2 regions of the Vreelandella gomseomensis genome follow, and region 2 is predicted to be linked to the other one. Evidence: predicted binding sites of a transcription regulator. Region 2 holds the regulator's gene; the other holds the start of a gene.
The links. The regulator sigma-54, encoded in region 2, starts transcription at its own class of promoters, with help from an activator protein. The targets are predictions, from matches to a motif close to TGGCACNNNNNTTGCTNT.
Positions count from the first base shown of each region.

Region 1: the regulator sigma-54 is predicted to act here: its motif matches at 2,384-2,401, upstream of QC815_RS00340 (nitrate reductase).

Region 1 covers NZ_JARWAI010000001.1:74,587-82,025, forward strand. Annotated here, with positions in the region: gene QC815_RS00340 (nitrate reductase) at 1-2,142, opposite strand, end outside; gene QC815_RS00345 (NAD(P)/FAD-dependent oxidoreductase) at 2,823-4,163, shown strand; gene nirB (nitrite reductase large subunit NirB) at 4,166-6,673, shown strand; gene nirD (nitrite reductase small subunit NirD) at 6,721-7,113, shown strand; gene QC815_RS00360 (cation diffusion facilitator family transporter) at 7,183-7,439, shown strand, end outside.
Region 2 covers NZ_JARWAI010000002.1:212,477-219,915, forward strand. Annotated here, with positions in the region: gene tldD (metalloprotease TldD) at 1-1,363, shown strand, start outside; gene yjgA (ribosome biogenesis factor YjgA) at 1,371-1,889, opposite strand; gene pmbA (metalloprotease PmbA) at 1,985-3,325, shown strand; gene QC815_RS03120 (HPr family phosphocarrier protein) at 3,352-3,621, opposite strand; gene rapZ (RNase adapter RapZ) at 3,690-4,571, opposite strand; gene QC815_RS03130 (PTS sugar transporter subunit IIA) at 4,663-5,136, opposite strand; gene hpf (ribosome hibernation-promoting factor, HPF/YfiA family) at 5,141-5,449, opposite strand; gene QC815_RS03140 (RNA polymerase factor sigma-54) at 5,536-6,951, opposite strand; gene lptB (LPS export ABC transporter ATP-binding protein) at 7,055-7,439, opposite strand, start outside.

The DNA of each region.
Region 1 (7,439 bases), on a different contig from region 2:
CGTCGCCTGCCAGGCGGTCGGCAGGGCCGCCAGAGCCACGGCACCGTGCTTGGCTTCCGGCTGACCTGAAAGCGGGTCGGTGATGCCATCGATCAAGGCACTGCTGCGCGCGCTGTGGGTAAAGCAGTCGGTCCAGTGAATCGGCACGAACACCTCGCCGCGCCGCTGGCTATGGGCCACCCTCACCCGGGCGCGATATTCACCGGTGGCGGCGGTCAACACGCCAAGCGCCTGGTCGGTGACGCCCGCCCGGGCGGCATCGTCCGGGTGCACCTCCATGAAAGGCTCGGCGCGGTGGTTCATCAGCCGCGGCGACCGCGCGGTCCGCGTCATGGTATGCCACTGGTCGCGAATCCGTCCGGTATTCAGACGCAGCGGAAAAGCGGCACTCAGGGCTTTCTCCGGCCCACGCGGGGTAATCGGCAACAGCTTAGCCCGGCCGTCGGGCGTGGCGAACTGCCCCGCTTCGAACAAGCGCGCGGTACCCTGGGGGGCATCGCGATTCACCGGCCACTGGATCGGCGCGAGCGCATCATAGCCGTCGCGGCCAAGCTCGGCCAGCCCTGAAATATCGAAAAGGCGCTGCGTGGCGCCGGTATTGTCCACGCCGGAGAGCCGTGCGTGCTCGTCGAATATCTCGCTTGGGTGAGTGTAAGCAAACGCCTCCCCGAAACCCAACTGCTTAGCCACATCGCAGATAATCTGCCAGTCGTGGCGCGCCTCGCCGGGGAGTGGCAGCATGCCCCGCTGGCGCGAGATGCGCCGCTCGGAATTGGTCACGGTGCCATCTTTCTCGGACCACCCGGACGCGGGCAGCACAATGTCGGCGTAGGGCAGCATATCGGTATCCGCCGTGCATTCCGAGACGATCACCAGCGGGCACTTTTCCAGCGCGGCCCGCACGTGGGCGGCATCAGGCAGGCTAATCGCCGGGTTGGTGGCCATCACCCACAACACCTTGATCTCGCCGCGTTCGATCGCATCAAAGAGATCGACCGCCTTGTGGCCGGGGCCTTCCGGCAGGATGGGCGCGAGGTTATCGGTTGCCCAGAAGCGGCTGACCAACTCGCGCGCGCCGGGGGTATCGTAATCCATGTGCGCGGCCATCTGGTTGGCCAGGCCACCGACTTCACGCCCGCCCATGGCGTTGGGCTGACCGGTGATCGAAAACGGCCCTGCCCCGGGCAGGCCGATCTTCCCACCGGCCAAATGACAGTTAATGATGGCGTTGCACTTGTCGGTGCCGCTGGACGACTGATTGACCCCCTGGGAGTAAAGCGTTACCACGTGCAGCTGGCTGGCAAACCAGTAGTAGAGGGTTTCCAGGCGCTCGGCATCGACCTCGCAGGCAGCCGCCACCTCAGCGATGGAACCAGCCGACTGCTGGGCGGCGCTTAGCGCATCGTCAATACCTTGGGTATGGCGCTCCAGATACAGCGTGTCCAGCTTGTTCTTGGCCGCCATCCAGGCCAGCAGGCCGTTGAACAACACTGCGTCGCTGCCGGGTTTAATCCCCAGGTAAAGGTTGGCGATTTCGCAGCTGTCGGTCACGCGGGGGTCAATCACCACCACGCGCATCAACGGGTTACGCTCTTTGGCGACCTTGATGCGCTGATAAAGCACCGGGTGATTCCAGGCCAGGTTAGACCCTACCAGCACGACCAGTTCGGCCTCTTCCAGGTCTTCATAGTTACAGGGCACCGCATCGGCACCGAAGGCGCGCTTGTACCCTGCCACCGCCGAGGCCATGCACAGCCGCGAGTTGGTATCCAGATGCGGCGTGCCCAAGAAACCTTTAAACAGCTTGTTGGCAACGTAATAATCTTCCGTCAGCAGCTGGCCCGAAAGGTACGCCGCCACACTTTGGTTGCCATGCTTGGCCCGCAGGGTGTTTAAGCGTTCGGCGGTGACACTTAAGGCCTGCTCCCACGAGACCTCTTCGCCATCTACACGCGGCTTGATCAGACGCCCCTGCTCGCCCAGCGTTTCGTGCAGCGCTGAACCTTTGACGCACAGCCGCCCGAAATTGGCGGGGTGTTCACGGTCGCCCTCGACAGCGCTCAGCGTGCCATTCTCCGCCACGGTCGCGTTAACGCCGCAACCAACGCCACAGTAGGGGCAAGTCGTTTTGACTTGGTGCATGATGACTCCTCGGCAAATTGCAAACGCCACCCATAAAAAAACGCCCAGGCCGCTGACCCTGTTGCGCAAAGCGCAAGGCGATCAGCTGGCTGGACGTCGTTGCCGCAGCGGGCACCGCTAAAGGTGCCAAACGTATTGTGTAAAGAAACTTATTTGTCTAACAACGTTATTGGGCTTATTCGCTGCCACTGTTTTTTTGGTGAACGCACTGCAATGCGCGTTTGTTGCTTGTACTCGTAGGGTTGCAAACCCTAAGCCATTATTCGGCATCGCCTAAATTTTTATTTAAAAACAGCCACTTAAATAGAAAACCCTGCCTTCTTCCTATCATCAGCTTACCCCTCTGGCACCTTAAACTTGCGTACTGAAAGTGCAGCTCACCCTCCATGGCGCACCAACAGCGTGCACAAAGCCACAAGGAGCGGCCCCTCTGCATTTCTGATGCACTTACTCAACATGATGAAAGTAAAACAAAAAAAAAGAATACCCCGGAGTTGGCCGCTGACTTGCTACTAGTTAGATATATAACTTGTTGGCAGCCAATGGCGGCGGCCACGCGTTAATCAACGTTACCGGGCAACGACGCCCCTGACCTTGTTCATCCTGCTCGCAGGAAGCGCATGTGTCAGGGGCGTTTTTGTTTGGAGCGAATCACCATCATGCAAGATGAGGAGCCACCCATGGAAACTTTTTCCCGGTGCTCACCCGATGACCACCTGGTCATCATCGGCAACGGCATGGCCAGCCACCGGTTGGTGGAAGCGCTGGTCAATCATCCTCAACGCCCCAGAGCCATTACCGTGATTGGGGAAGAGCCGGTGCCCGCTTACAACCGCATTCTGCTTTCGCCTTTGCTTGCCGGTGACATGCAGCCAGAGGCACTAACGCTGCGCGACGCTGACTGGTATCAGGACAACGGCGTAACGCTCAAGCTGGGCGAACGCGTCGAGCACATCGACCGTGACAGCCGCACACTGGCAACCGACGCAGGCGAAACCCTCTACTATGATCGCCTCGTGCTGGCCACCGGCTCACGCCCGACGCTTCCCAAGGTGCAAGGTATAGCGCTGGATGGCGTCCATGGCTTTCGGGACCTGGACGACGCCGCAACGCTGGAGGCCATTGCCCAACAAGGCGGCCATGCGCTGGTAATTGGCGGCGGCCTGCTGGGCCTGGAAGCCGCTGAAGGGCTACGCAAGCGCGGCCAGGGACTGCAGGTAAGCGTTTTACAACGCAGCGACCGGCTGATGAACCGCCAGTTGGACGCTACCGCCGCCAATTTGCTGAAAGCCTCGCTGGTTGAGCGCGGGCTTAACATCGTCACCCAGGCACAGCTGGCAAAACTCGAAGGCGACCCGACCGGCCGCGTCTGCGCTGCCATCCTGAATGACGGCCGTCGACTGCCCGCCGACAGCGTGATTATCGCCGCCGGCATTACCCCCAACGCCGAATTGGGCCAGCAGGCCGGGCTTACCACCGACCGTGCCGTCAAGGTCGACCGCCATCTCACCACCTCCGACCCGCATATTTTTGCCTTGGGCGAATGCTGCCAGTTCGAGCAGCATACCTATGGGCTGGTCGAGCCTATCTGGCATCAGGTCGAGGTGCTGGCGGCGGTGCTTTGTGGCGACGCGGGCGACGGTTATCGCGAGGTGCCCACCGCTACCAAGCTGAAAGTCAGCGGCGTCTCGCTTTTCGCGTTTGGCCCTACCGAGGCAGCGCCCGAGCACGACGTCTTGTGCTACCACGACCCACACCGGGGCGATTACCGGCGCGTGTTACTGCGCGACGGCCGCATTGAAGGCGCCGTGCTGTACGGCGACACCCAACAGGGCCCCTGGTATTTCGAGCAGGCGCTGGCGGGGCACGACCTCAGCGGCTTCCGTCAGGCGCTGCTGTTTGGTGCCGCGGATGTCGAGGTGCTGCGTGCAGCGGCAGCCCAACTGCCCCCTGATTCTTCTGAGCTCTCTGCTCAACATTCTTCCAAACACTCTTCTCATTCAACGTCGGAGGCGGCTTAAGCATGTCTACCCAACAGCAGCTCATTATTATTGGTAACGGCATGGTCGGCCACCACCTGGTCGAGCAACTGGTCGATAACGGCGCTCTTGAGCGCTACCAGGTCACCGTGTTTGGCGAAGAGCGTCACCGGGCCTATGATCGCGTTCACCTATCGGAATATTTCAGCGGCCGCGATGCCGAGTCGCTCGCCCTGTGCGACGCCGACTACTACACCACCAGCGGCGTCACGCTGCGCACCGGCGAAGCCGTAACGCACATTGACCGCGACCAGCAGGAAGTGGTGACCGATCAGGGCCGCTACCCCTACGACAAGCTGGTGCTGGCCACCGGCTCCTACCCCTTCGTGCCGCCGATTCCCGGCAACGACCGTGATGGCTGCCTGGTTTATCGCACCCTGGATGACCTGGACGATATTCGCGCGGCGGCGGAAAACGCCACCAACGGCGTGGTGGTCGGCGGCGGGCTGCTGGGCCTGGAGGCCGCCAACGCGCTGCGCGGCTTGAACCTGGATACCGCCGTGGTGGAGTTTGCCGGGCGGCTAATGCCCATGCAGGTTGACAATGAGGGCGGCGAATTACTGCGCGAAAAAATCGAAGCGTTGGGCGTTCAGGTCCTTACCGAGCGCGCCACCCAGCGCATCGAAGACGGCGACGCGAGCCGTCACCGCATGGTCTTCCAGGACGACAAGGTGCTGGAAACCGACTTGATCGTGTTCTCGGCGGGCATTCGCCCCCGCGACCAGCTGGCCCGGGACTGCGACCTGGAGATCGGCGAGCGCGGCGGCGTGGTGGTCGACGACCAGTGCCGCACCAGCGACCCCGCCATCCTGGCGATCGGTGAAGTCGCGCTATGGAACCAGAGCATTTTCGGCCTGGTCGCCCCCGGCTACCAGATGGCCAAGGCGGCGCTCGCCACGCTGACCGACGGCGATACCCGCTTTAGCGGCGCAGACATGAGTACCAAGCTCAAACTGCTCGGCGTGGATGTGGGGTCGATTGGCGACGCCCACGGCAACCAGAACCCGGGGGCACGGATGTTCCGCTACCTCGACCCGCTGACTCAGGTGTACCGCAAGATGGTCGTCTCCAGCGACGGCAAGAAGCTGCTGGGCGCCATGCTGGTGGGCGATAACAGCGCCTACGACACCCTGCTGCAGTACTATTCAAACGGCATCGAGCTGCCTGAAGAACCCGCCTCGCTAATTCTGCCGCAAAGCAGTGGTGCCGCTCCGGCGCTGGGCCCTGGTGCGCTGCCGGAAACCGCCACCATCTGCTCCTGTCATAACGTTTCCAAGGGCGATATTTGCGCCACCATTGACGACGGCGCGGTCGATTTGGCGGGCGTGAAAGGCGCAACCAAGGCCAGCACCGGCTGTGGTGGCTGCACGGCACTGCTCAAAAGTGTCGTGGATCACGAGCTTGAAACCCGCGGCGTGGAGGTCGACAAATCAATCTGCGAGCACTTCGCCCATACCCGCCAGGGGCTTTACGACATTGTGCGCGTGGAAGGCATCAAGACCTTCAGCGAGCTGATCGACAAGCACGGCAACCCTGAGACCCACCGTCTGGGCTGCGATATCTGCAAACCCGCCGTGGCCTCGATTCTCGCTTCCTGCTTCAACGAGCCGATCACCGACGCCGCCCATGTGCCACTGCAGGACACCAACGACACCTTCATGGCCAACATGCAGAAAAACGGCACCTACTCAGTGGTGCCGCGGGTTGCCGGTGGCGAAATCACCCCGGATAAACTGATCGTGCTTGGCGAAGTCGCCAAGAAATATGGCCTCTACTCCAAAGTCACCGGCGGGCAGCGGATCGATTTATTCGGCGCACACCTGGAAGATTTGCCGGACATCTGGAGCGAGCTGATCGACGCCGGCTTTGAAACGGGCCACGCCTACGGCAAGTCGCTGCGTACGGTTAAATCCTGCGTGGGCAGCACCTGGTGCCGCTACGGTGTGCAGGATAGCGTCGGCATGGCCATCCAGCTGGAGAACCGCTACAAGGGGCTGCGCTCGCCGCACAAGATCAAGTTTGGCGTGTCCGGTTGCACCCGCGAATGCGCCGAGGCCCAGAGCAAGGATATTGGCATCATTGCCACCGAAAACGGCTGGAACCTCTATGTGTGCGGCAACGGCGGCATGCGCCCGCGCCACGCTGAACTGTTCGCCACCGATCTGGACGACGAGCAGCTGTACCGCACCATCGACCGCTTCCTGATGTTCTATGTGCGCACCGCCGACCGCCTGCAGCGCACCTCGGTATGGCGGGAAAACCTCGAAGGCGGCCTGGATTACCTCAAAGAGGTGGTGCTTGAAGACAGCCTGGGCATTGGCGATGAACTCGAACGTCAGATGCAAACCGTCATCGACAACTACCAGTGCGAATGGGCGGATGCCATCAGCGATCCGGAAAAGCTCAAGCGCTTCAGAAGCTTCGTCAACGACGAGCGCCCGGATCCGTCGATCATCATGACCAGCGAGCGCGGCCAGCTACGGCCTGCTTAAGCGACGCTTTTCACTGAATAAAAACGGATCAAACGACGAGGCACCCCATGACCGCAACGGCAATGAAAAAAGAGATGGATACAGTGAGTGTTGAAAACAGCAAAGCGTGGCAAAAAGTCTGCACCAAAGCCGACCTGGTTGAGTTTTCCGGGGTGGCCGCCTGGCTCGATAATGTTGAGCCGCCGGCCCAGGTGGCCATTTTCTATTTACCCGGCCATGGCAACGAGCTTTATGCCCTCGACCACCACGACCCGTTCTCCAACGCCAACGTCATCGCCCGGGGCATTGTCGGCGATCTAAAAGGTGCCCCGGTGGTCGCGTCGCCCATCTACAAGCAGCACTTCCGACTGGAAGATGGCCAGTGTTTGGAAAATGAAGACATCCAACTGCGTACCTGGAAGGTCGAATTTAAAGGCGATGAGGTGTGGATTGAGGGGTAGCGCCACCCCTCGCTAACATGCGCTGCTGTTATACTGTCGCTTTTATCAAGCTCACAGGGCAGTGGCGTCATGAAAACCGAGTCCCATACCTTAGCCTTTTCCGCCTTCATGGCATTGCTGATCGGCTGTGCAGGCATTGCCGCCACGCTGGCATCCAATTCCCAGGCGATTCTGCTGGATGGACTCTTCAACCTGATCTATTTCGGTGTGGCACTGGTCACCATCAAGGTCAGCCGCCTTGCCAGCCGCCCGGATAGCGAGTCGTACCCGTTCGGCTACAGCTACTTTGAGTCGCTGGTGAACCTGTGCAAGGGACTGTTGATTTT
Region 2 (7,439 bases):
TGGTTATGCCATGGGGGCCGGTGTGGACTATGCCGACCTGTATTTCCAGCGCACCTGGCAGGAAGGCTGGGTGCTGGAGGACGGTGAGGTCAAGGAAGCAAGTTACAATATCGATGGTGGCGTCGGCGTGCGTGCGCTTGCCGGCGAGAAAACCGGCTTTGCCTATTCCAACCAGGTTACGGCGGATGCGCTGGTGGATACCGGGCGCACGGCCTCCGGTATCGTGCGCAGCGGCAAGCGTCTGCCCGGCCAGGCGGTCAAGCCGGTCGCGGTGGCGTCATACTACGCGGGCATCGACCCGCTTGCCGGCCTGAGCGCCGATGAAAAAGTCGCCATGCTGAAAGACGCCGACCGCATTGCGCGCGCCGCCGACCCCAGCGTCAGTCAGGTCAGTGCTTCGCTTTCCGGCACTTACGAAGTCGTCCTGGTGCGTGCCAGCGACGGCACCCTGGCTGCGGATATTCGTCCGCTGGTGCGCTTCAACGTGAGCGTCATTGCCGTTAAAAACGGCCGTCGCGAGCGCGGCAGCGCCGGTGGCGGCGGGCGTTATTCCATGTCACGGCTGCGCGACGAACAGGTTGCCGAGCGTTACGCCAAGGAGGCAGTGCGCCAGGCCCTGGTCAATCTTGACGCGGTCGATGCCCCCGCCGGCCAGATGCCGGTGGTGCTGGGGGCTGGTTGGCCGGGCATTCTGCTCCACGAAGCCGTCGGGCACGGTCTGGAAGGCGACTTCAACCGCAAGGGAAGCTCGGCCTTTGCCGGGCGCATGGGCCAGCGCGTGGCCTCGAAGGGAGTGACCGTCGTGGATGACGCCACCTTGAGCGACGGACGCGGTTCGCTGAGCGTTGACGACGAGGGCACGCCGGGGCAGTACACCTCGCTGATTGAAGACGGCGTGCTGACCGGCTACATGCAGGACAAGCTCAACGCCCGGTTGATGGGCATGGCGCCCACCGGTAACGCGCGCCGCGAGTCGTTTGCACATCTGCCGATGCCGCGCATGACCAACACCGTCATGCTGGCAGGTCAGGACGCGCCGGACGACATCATCAAGAGCGTCAAGCGCGGCATTTACGCGGTGAGCTTTGGCGGCGGCCAGGTCGATATTACTTCCGGCAAATTCGTGTTCTCCGCCAGCGAAGCCTATCTGATTGAAGATGGTCGCGTGACGGCGCCGGTGAAGGGCGCGACGCTGATCGGTAACGGTCCTGAGGCGATGAGCCAGGTGTCGATGATCGGCCACGACATGGCGCTGGACACCGGCATCGGCGTGTGCGGAAAAGAAGGCCAGGGCGTGCCGGTCGGCGTCGGCCAGCCGACGCTGAAAGTCGACGAGCTGACCGTAGGCGGCACGCAGTCCTGAGCCAGGATTAAAGCTGGACGGTATCGCGCAGGAACTTGAACAGCTTGCGGGCGCTGGCCGGTGGCTTGTCTTGATCGCGCTCCCGCTGGGCATTGCGGATCAATTGGCGCAGGGTCTGGCGGTCGGTGTCCGGGTGCTCGGTAAGCCACTGCTCCGCTGCCGGGTCGCCTTCATCGATCAGGCGGTCGCGCCATTTTTCAAGGCGATGGAAAGCGTGGTCGCGCTGCTGCTTTTCCTGTTCGATGCCGTCGAAGACGGCCTGAATGGCGGCAAGGTCTTCCTTGCGGATCAGCTTGCCGACGTACTGCATGTGACGACGGCGCCCCTCATGGGAGCGGATGCGGGCGGTTTCATCGATGGCGCGCAGCATGTCATCGGATAGCGGGAAGCGCGCCCGCTCGGCGGGCTGCATGGCAATCAGTGTTTCCCCCAATGCCTGAAGCGCATGCATTTCGCGCTTTAACTGGGATTTGCTGGGGCGCTCTGTCAGCTCGTCGTCTAGGGGCTCGGGGCGTTGTTTTGGCATCGTGGGTTCTCATCAACAGAATTCGTGGCCCTATTATATCAGGCTGCGATGCTCAATATGGATCTACCGGCAATGTCGGTGGTTAAGGAGATTGTATGGCTCAAGCGTTCGACGCATCAGCCCAGCAGGCACTGCTCATCCAGCGTGCCGAAAGTGCCTTGGCGATGGCTAAACAGATGGGCGCCGACGCGGCCGAGGTCGGCGCCAGCGTTGACCAGGGGATCGGCGTCAGCGTCCGTCAGGGGGAAGTGGAAACGGTAGAGCTTTCCCGCGATCAAGGCATTGCCATTACCGTCTATGTCGGTCAGCGCAAGGGCAGCGCTTCGTCGACGGATGCCGGTGAAGCCTCGCTGCTGGCCACCGTTGAGAAAGCCCTGGCGATTGCCCGCTACACAGGAGAGGACGCCGCGGCAGGCCTGGCCGATGCGGCCTTGATGGCCACCGACCTGCCGGATTTGAAGGTTCATCATCCCTGGGCGCTCACCACCGATCAGGCCATTGAGCTGGCCCTGGCCTGCGAACAGGCGGGACGCGACGTGGCGGGGATTACCCAGTCGGACGGGGCGTCGCTGTCCAGCGGTGAAGGCGTGCGCGTGTATGCCAACAGCCACGGTTTTGTCGGCACTCAGAAAGGCAGCCGCCACTCGCTGTCCTGCATGCTGATCGCCGAGGACGCTCAAGGCATGCAGCGCGACATGGATTACACCTCGGCACGGGATCCCGCAGAGCTAGCCGACCCGGCGATGGTGGGGCGCGAAGCGGCGCGGCGGACACTGCGGCGGTTGGGTGCCAAGCGGCCGCCCACAGGCACGTATCCGGTGCTGTTCGACCCCAGTCTGGCAAGTGGTCTGGTAGGCCATCTGATGGGTGCCCTGGCGGGCGGTGCGCTTTATCGTCAGGCATCTTTCCTGTGTGATCGGCTCAACACACCGCTGTTTCCCGATTGGTTCAGCCTCGAGGAGCGGCCAATGGAGGTCGGCGCGACGGCCAGCTCGCCCTTTGACGGCGAAGGCGTGCAAACCCGCGACAACCGCTTTATCGACCGTGGCCGGATTGCGAGCTACATGCTGTCGTCCTACAGCGCTCGTCGCTTGAACATGACCACCACCGGTAATGCAGGCGGTGCCCGCAATATGCGCATTACCGCGCCGTTAACCCGTCATGCATCGCTGCTGTCGCAAATGGGCACCGGGGTCTGGGTGACCGAGCTGATGGGGCAGGGCATCAATGGCGTGACCGGCGACTACTCGCGCGGCGCTGCTGGGTTCTGGGTAGAAGACGGCGTGGTGCAATACCCGATCGAGGAATTCACCATCGCCGGTAACCTGGAGCGCATGTTCGGGAGCCTGGTGGGCGTCGGCGATGACATCGACCGCCGGGGCAGTATTCATTCCGGCAGCTGGCTTATCGATGGCATGACCGTCGCCGGCAGCTAGGCAGCTAGCGCAGGGGTCTTTAAGGCTTACTTGTCCTCATCGAAGCGCGCGTCGAACAGCGCCTGGATCGCCTCCAGCGCCTGTTCGGCGTCATCGCCCTCGGCTCGGATGCAAAGCTCGGTGCCGCAGGGCGCCGCCAGCATCAGGAGAGCCATGATATTGGCCGCATCGGCTTCCTGCTGCTGTTTCACGACCCGTACGCTGGCGTTGAACTGCTGGCAGCACTGTACGAGTTTGGTGGCAGCCCGCGCGTGCAGCCCGCGCTGGTTGGTGAGGGTAAGTGTACGTTCTGGCACCCTGGTTCCTTTTGGCTATTAGGGGTGTCGCGGTGGATAATGACCCGGCTTCCGCCAGGCGTAAACGTTTAGTGCGCAGCATTGACCGTGTACTGCAAGCCCAGCTCTCGGTGGCGTAGCTGCACTTCATCCATATGCCGGATGAGGCGCTGGGCCAGCTGTTCCACCATGTAAACCGAGCGATGCTGCCCGCCGGTACAGCCGATTGCCACGGTCATGTAGCTGCGCTGGCTGTTCTGGTACTCAGGCAGCCAGCGTTCAAGCCATGCCTGAATATCGTTGGCCATGGCGTCGACCAGCGGGTAGTTGCCCAGAAAGGCAATGATATCGGCATCGCGACCGGTGGACGAGCGCAGCGAGGGATCCCAGTAGGGATTGGGCAGGCAGCGCACATCGAAGACAATGTCCGCATCGAGGGGAACGCCGCGCTTGTAGCCAAAGGACTCAAAAGTCAGCGTAAGCTGGTCGCGCCGCTGGTGGGCCACCTGGTCGGTGATGCGTCGGCGCAGGTCGTGGGCCGAAAGCCGAGACGTATCGATGGTCAGATCGGCAAGGTCGCGTATTTGGTGCAGCGTCTGCTCTTCCTGATCGATGGCTTCTTCAAGCGTCAGCGAGCTGTTGCGAGTCAGCGGATGTCGCCGGCGGGTGGCCGAGTAGCGTTCCAGCAGTATGCGGGCATCGGTGGTCAGATACACGATCTGACACTTGATAGTGCGTTGACGCAGTGCCTCGAGAAGCTTGGGCAGCTCGGCGAGGGCCGCAGGCAGGTTGCGCGCATCAATGCTCACCGCCAGATGGGTACGTCCCCCTTGTTCACGCAGCTCATCAATCAGCGCGTCCAGAAGCATGGCTGGCAGGTTATCAATGGCGTAATAGCCTAGATCTTCCAGCGCCTGCAAGGCAATGGATTTGCCTGACCCGGAGCGGCCACTAATGATGACGAGTTGCATGGAAAGCTCTCTTGCTTGCGCTCAAGCGACGTGGGTAATCAGCCAGATGGCGATGTTAACGCATTGTGTGTCCGCCAGGCTCGCCAGCGGGTTACTGGCTGTTAGCCTGGTCGCGTATCTTGGCCGTGATGAGATCCAGCAGCTCCCGTTGGCTCTCGGTTTTGCGAAGCTGCTGGCGCGTGTCGGCATCGTTCATGATCGAGGCGACCTGACCAAGCAGAGCCAGATGGGTATCATCGGCTTCTTCGGGCACCAGCAGGACAAACACCAGATCGACCGGATCGCCGTCGATGGCGTCGAAATCCACCGCTTCGTTGAGCTTTAAAAAGCCTGCGATAGGCGATTCGCAATGCGGGCTGCGGGCATGGGGAATGGCAACGCCGTTGCCGATCCCCGTGCTGCCCAGGCGCTCTCGACCGATCAGCCGGCTGAACACTTCCTGGCTGTCGAGACTGGGGATATTTTGCGCGATAAAGGTGCTGAAAAACTCCAGCACCCGTTTTTTGCTGCCCCCGGGCACGTCGTAAAGTACGCGCTCCGGGGGGAGGATAGTGGCTAACGTCATTGAATTAACGCACGCCTGCGCCCTGGGCGCGGGCTTGTGCTTTTTCCTTGTGCTTGACGAGTTGCCGATCAATTTTGTCCGCCAGTGCATCAATGGCTGCGTACATGTCATTGTCGAGGGCTTCGGCGTGCAAGTCGGCACCGGCGGCGTGCAGCGTACAGGCCGCCTGTTGACGCTCTTTCTCGACCGAGAGCGTGACCTGCACGGTGGTGATGTTGTCGTAATGGCGCTCAACGCGTTCCAGCTTTTCGTTGACATAGTCACGCAAGGCGTCAGTCAGTTCTACATGATGACCGGTAATATTGACTTGCATTGACGTACTCCTTATCCGTCGGACTGTCCTTCGATTGTAACCCTTTTTGCCGTTAAGCAAAGCCCTTGTGACGAGTTTCCGTCTTTCTAACGCAAACGGCGTCGTTCGCTGGAGGACGGGATACCCATGCCTTCGCGATATTTGGCCACGGTACGCCGCGCCACGTGGACACCGGCGTCTTCGAGCAGGGTGACAAGGCGGCTGTCTGACAGGGGTTTGCCGGGCGGCTCTTCCTGGATCAGCTTCTTCAGCCGTGCCCGGATCGCGGTGCTCGAATGGCTGTCGCCGTCCTGGCCGCTGATCTGGCTGGAAAAGAAGTATTTAAGCTCGAAAATGCCCCGCGGCGTGTGGATGAACTTCTGGGTGGTGACCCGAGAAATCGTCGATTCGTGCATCTCGACCGCCTCGGCGATGTCGGCCAGGATCAGCGGCTTCATGGCTTCTTCACCCCGTTCCAGAAAGTCGATCTGGCGGGTGACGATTTCGCGGCCGACGCGTAGCAGGGTGTCGTTGCGGCTGGACAGGCTCTTGATCAGCCAGCGGGCTTCCTGAAGATGGTCCTTGAGAAACTGGTTGTCCTGGCTCTTGTCGGCGCGTTTGATCAGGCTGGCGTAATCGGGCTGAATCCGGAGTTTGGGGAGCGCTTCCGGGTTGAGCTCCAGGTGCCAGCCCTCGCTATCGTGACGAACCACCAGGTCGGGAATCACGTAGCTGTCATCGGTGACGGTGTACTCGCTGCCGGGACGCGGATCCAGGCTCCTGATCAGTTGGATGACCTCATCGAGCTGCGCCTCGTCCAGGCCGAGCCGCCGTTTGAGCAGGCGCTGATCATTCTTGCTCAGGGCTTCCAGGAACTGGCGAACCAGTCGCCGGGCAGGCATCAGCAGCGGGGTGTCGTCGGGCAGGGCGGCAAGCTGCAGCATCAGGCATTCGCGCAGGTCGCGAGCGAACACGCCGGTGGGCTCGAACTGCTGGAGTCGCATGAGGATGCTTTCGACCTCGCGCTGGCTGAGGCCTTCCACGCCCTGGGCGCGCAACCCCTCGCGGATATCGTTGAGCGGTTGGGTCAAGTAGCCGTTCGTATCCAGGGCGTCGATCAGGCTTTCGGCGACCAGCTGCTCGCGGCGGCTCAAATCGGTCATGGCGAGCTGCCACAGAAGATGGCCGTGGAGGCTTTGCCCGGCCGCCTGGCGTTCAAAGTCCGGGCCCTCACTGCTCGAGCTGCCGCTGCCTGCCATGTCTTGGTAGGTATCCGACCAGTCGCTGTCGACGGAGAGCTCCGTGGGGATGCTGTCGGCCCACTCGGTTTCCTCGGGCTCGCTGGTGGCCTGCTCGCTGAACTCGTCTTCCTGCTCGAGCATCGGGTTGGCGTCGAGGGCCTGCTGAATTTCCTGGCGTAAATCGAGCGTGGATAGCTGCAGCAGGGCAATGGCCTGCTGCAGCTGGGGTGTCATGGTGAGCTGGGTGCCGATCCGCAGTTGAAGAGAAGCTTTCATGACCATCTGAGAACCACTCGTTATCGGAAAGCATCCACCCTAGTGTGTGTTGTGTTTTGGTGCAAGTGCAATAAGTATGCCACAGGCAATAAATATGCCATTGACAGCTTTACAGACGGAAATCAGCACCTAGGTAAACGTCGCGCACTTCCTGATTGTCAAGAATAGCGCTTGGCGTGCCGCTGGCGATGATATGGCCGTCGCCCACGATGTAGGCCACGTCGCAGATATCCAGCGTCTCGCGCACGTTGTGGTCGGTAATCAGCACACCGATGTCACGTGCCTTCAAAGCGCGAATGATCGACTTGATATCGCCGACAGAAATAGGGTCGACGCCGGCGAAGGGCTCGTCAAGCAGGATGAACGCGGGCTCGGTGGCCAGCGACCGGGCAATCTCGACGCGGCGGCGCTCGCCGCCGGACAGGCTCATGCCCATGTTATCGCGGATATGGGTGATGTGGAAATCTTCCAGCAGTGCTTCCAGGCGTGCTTCG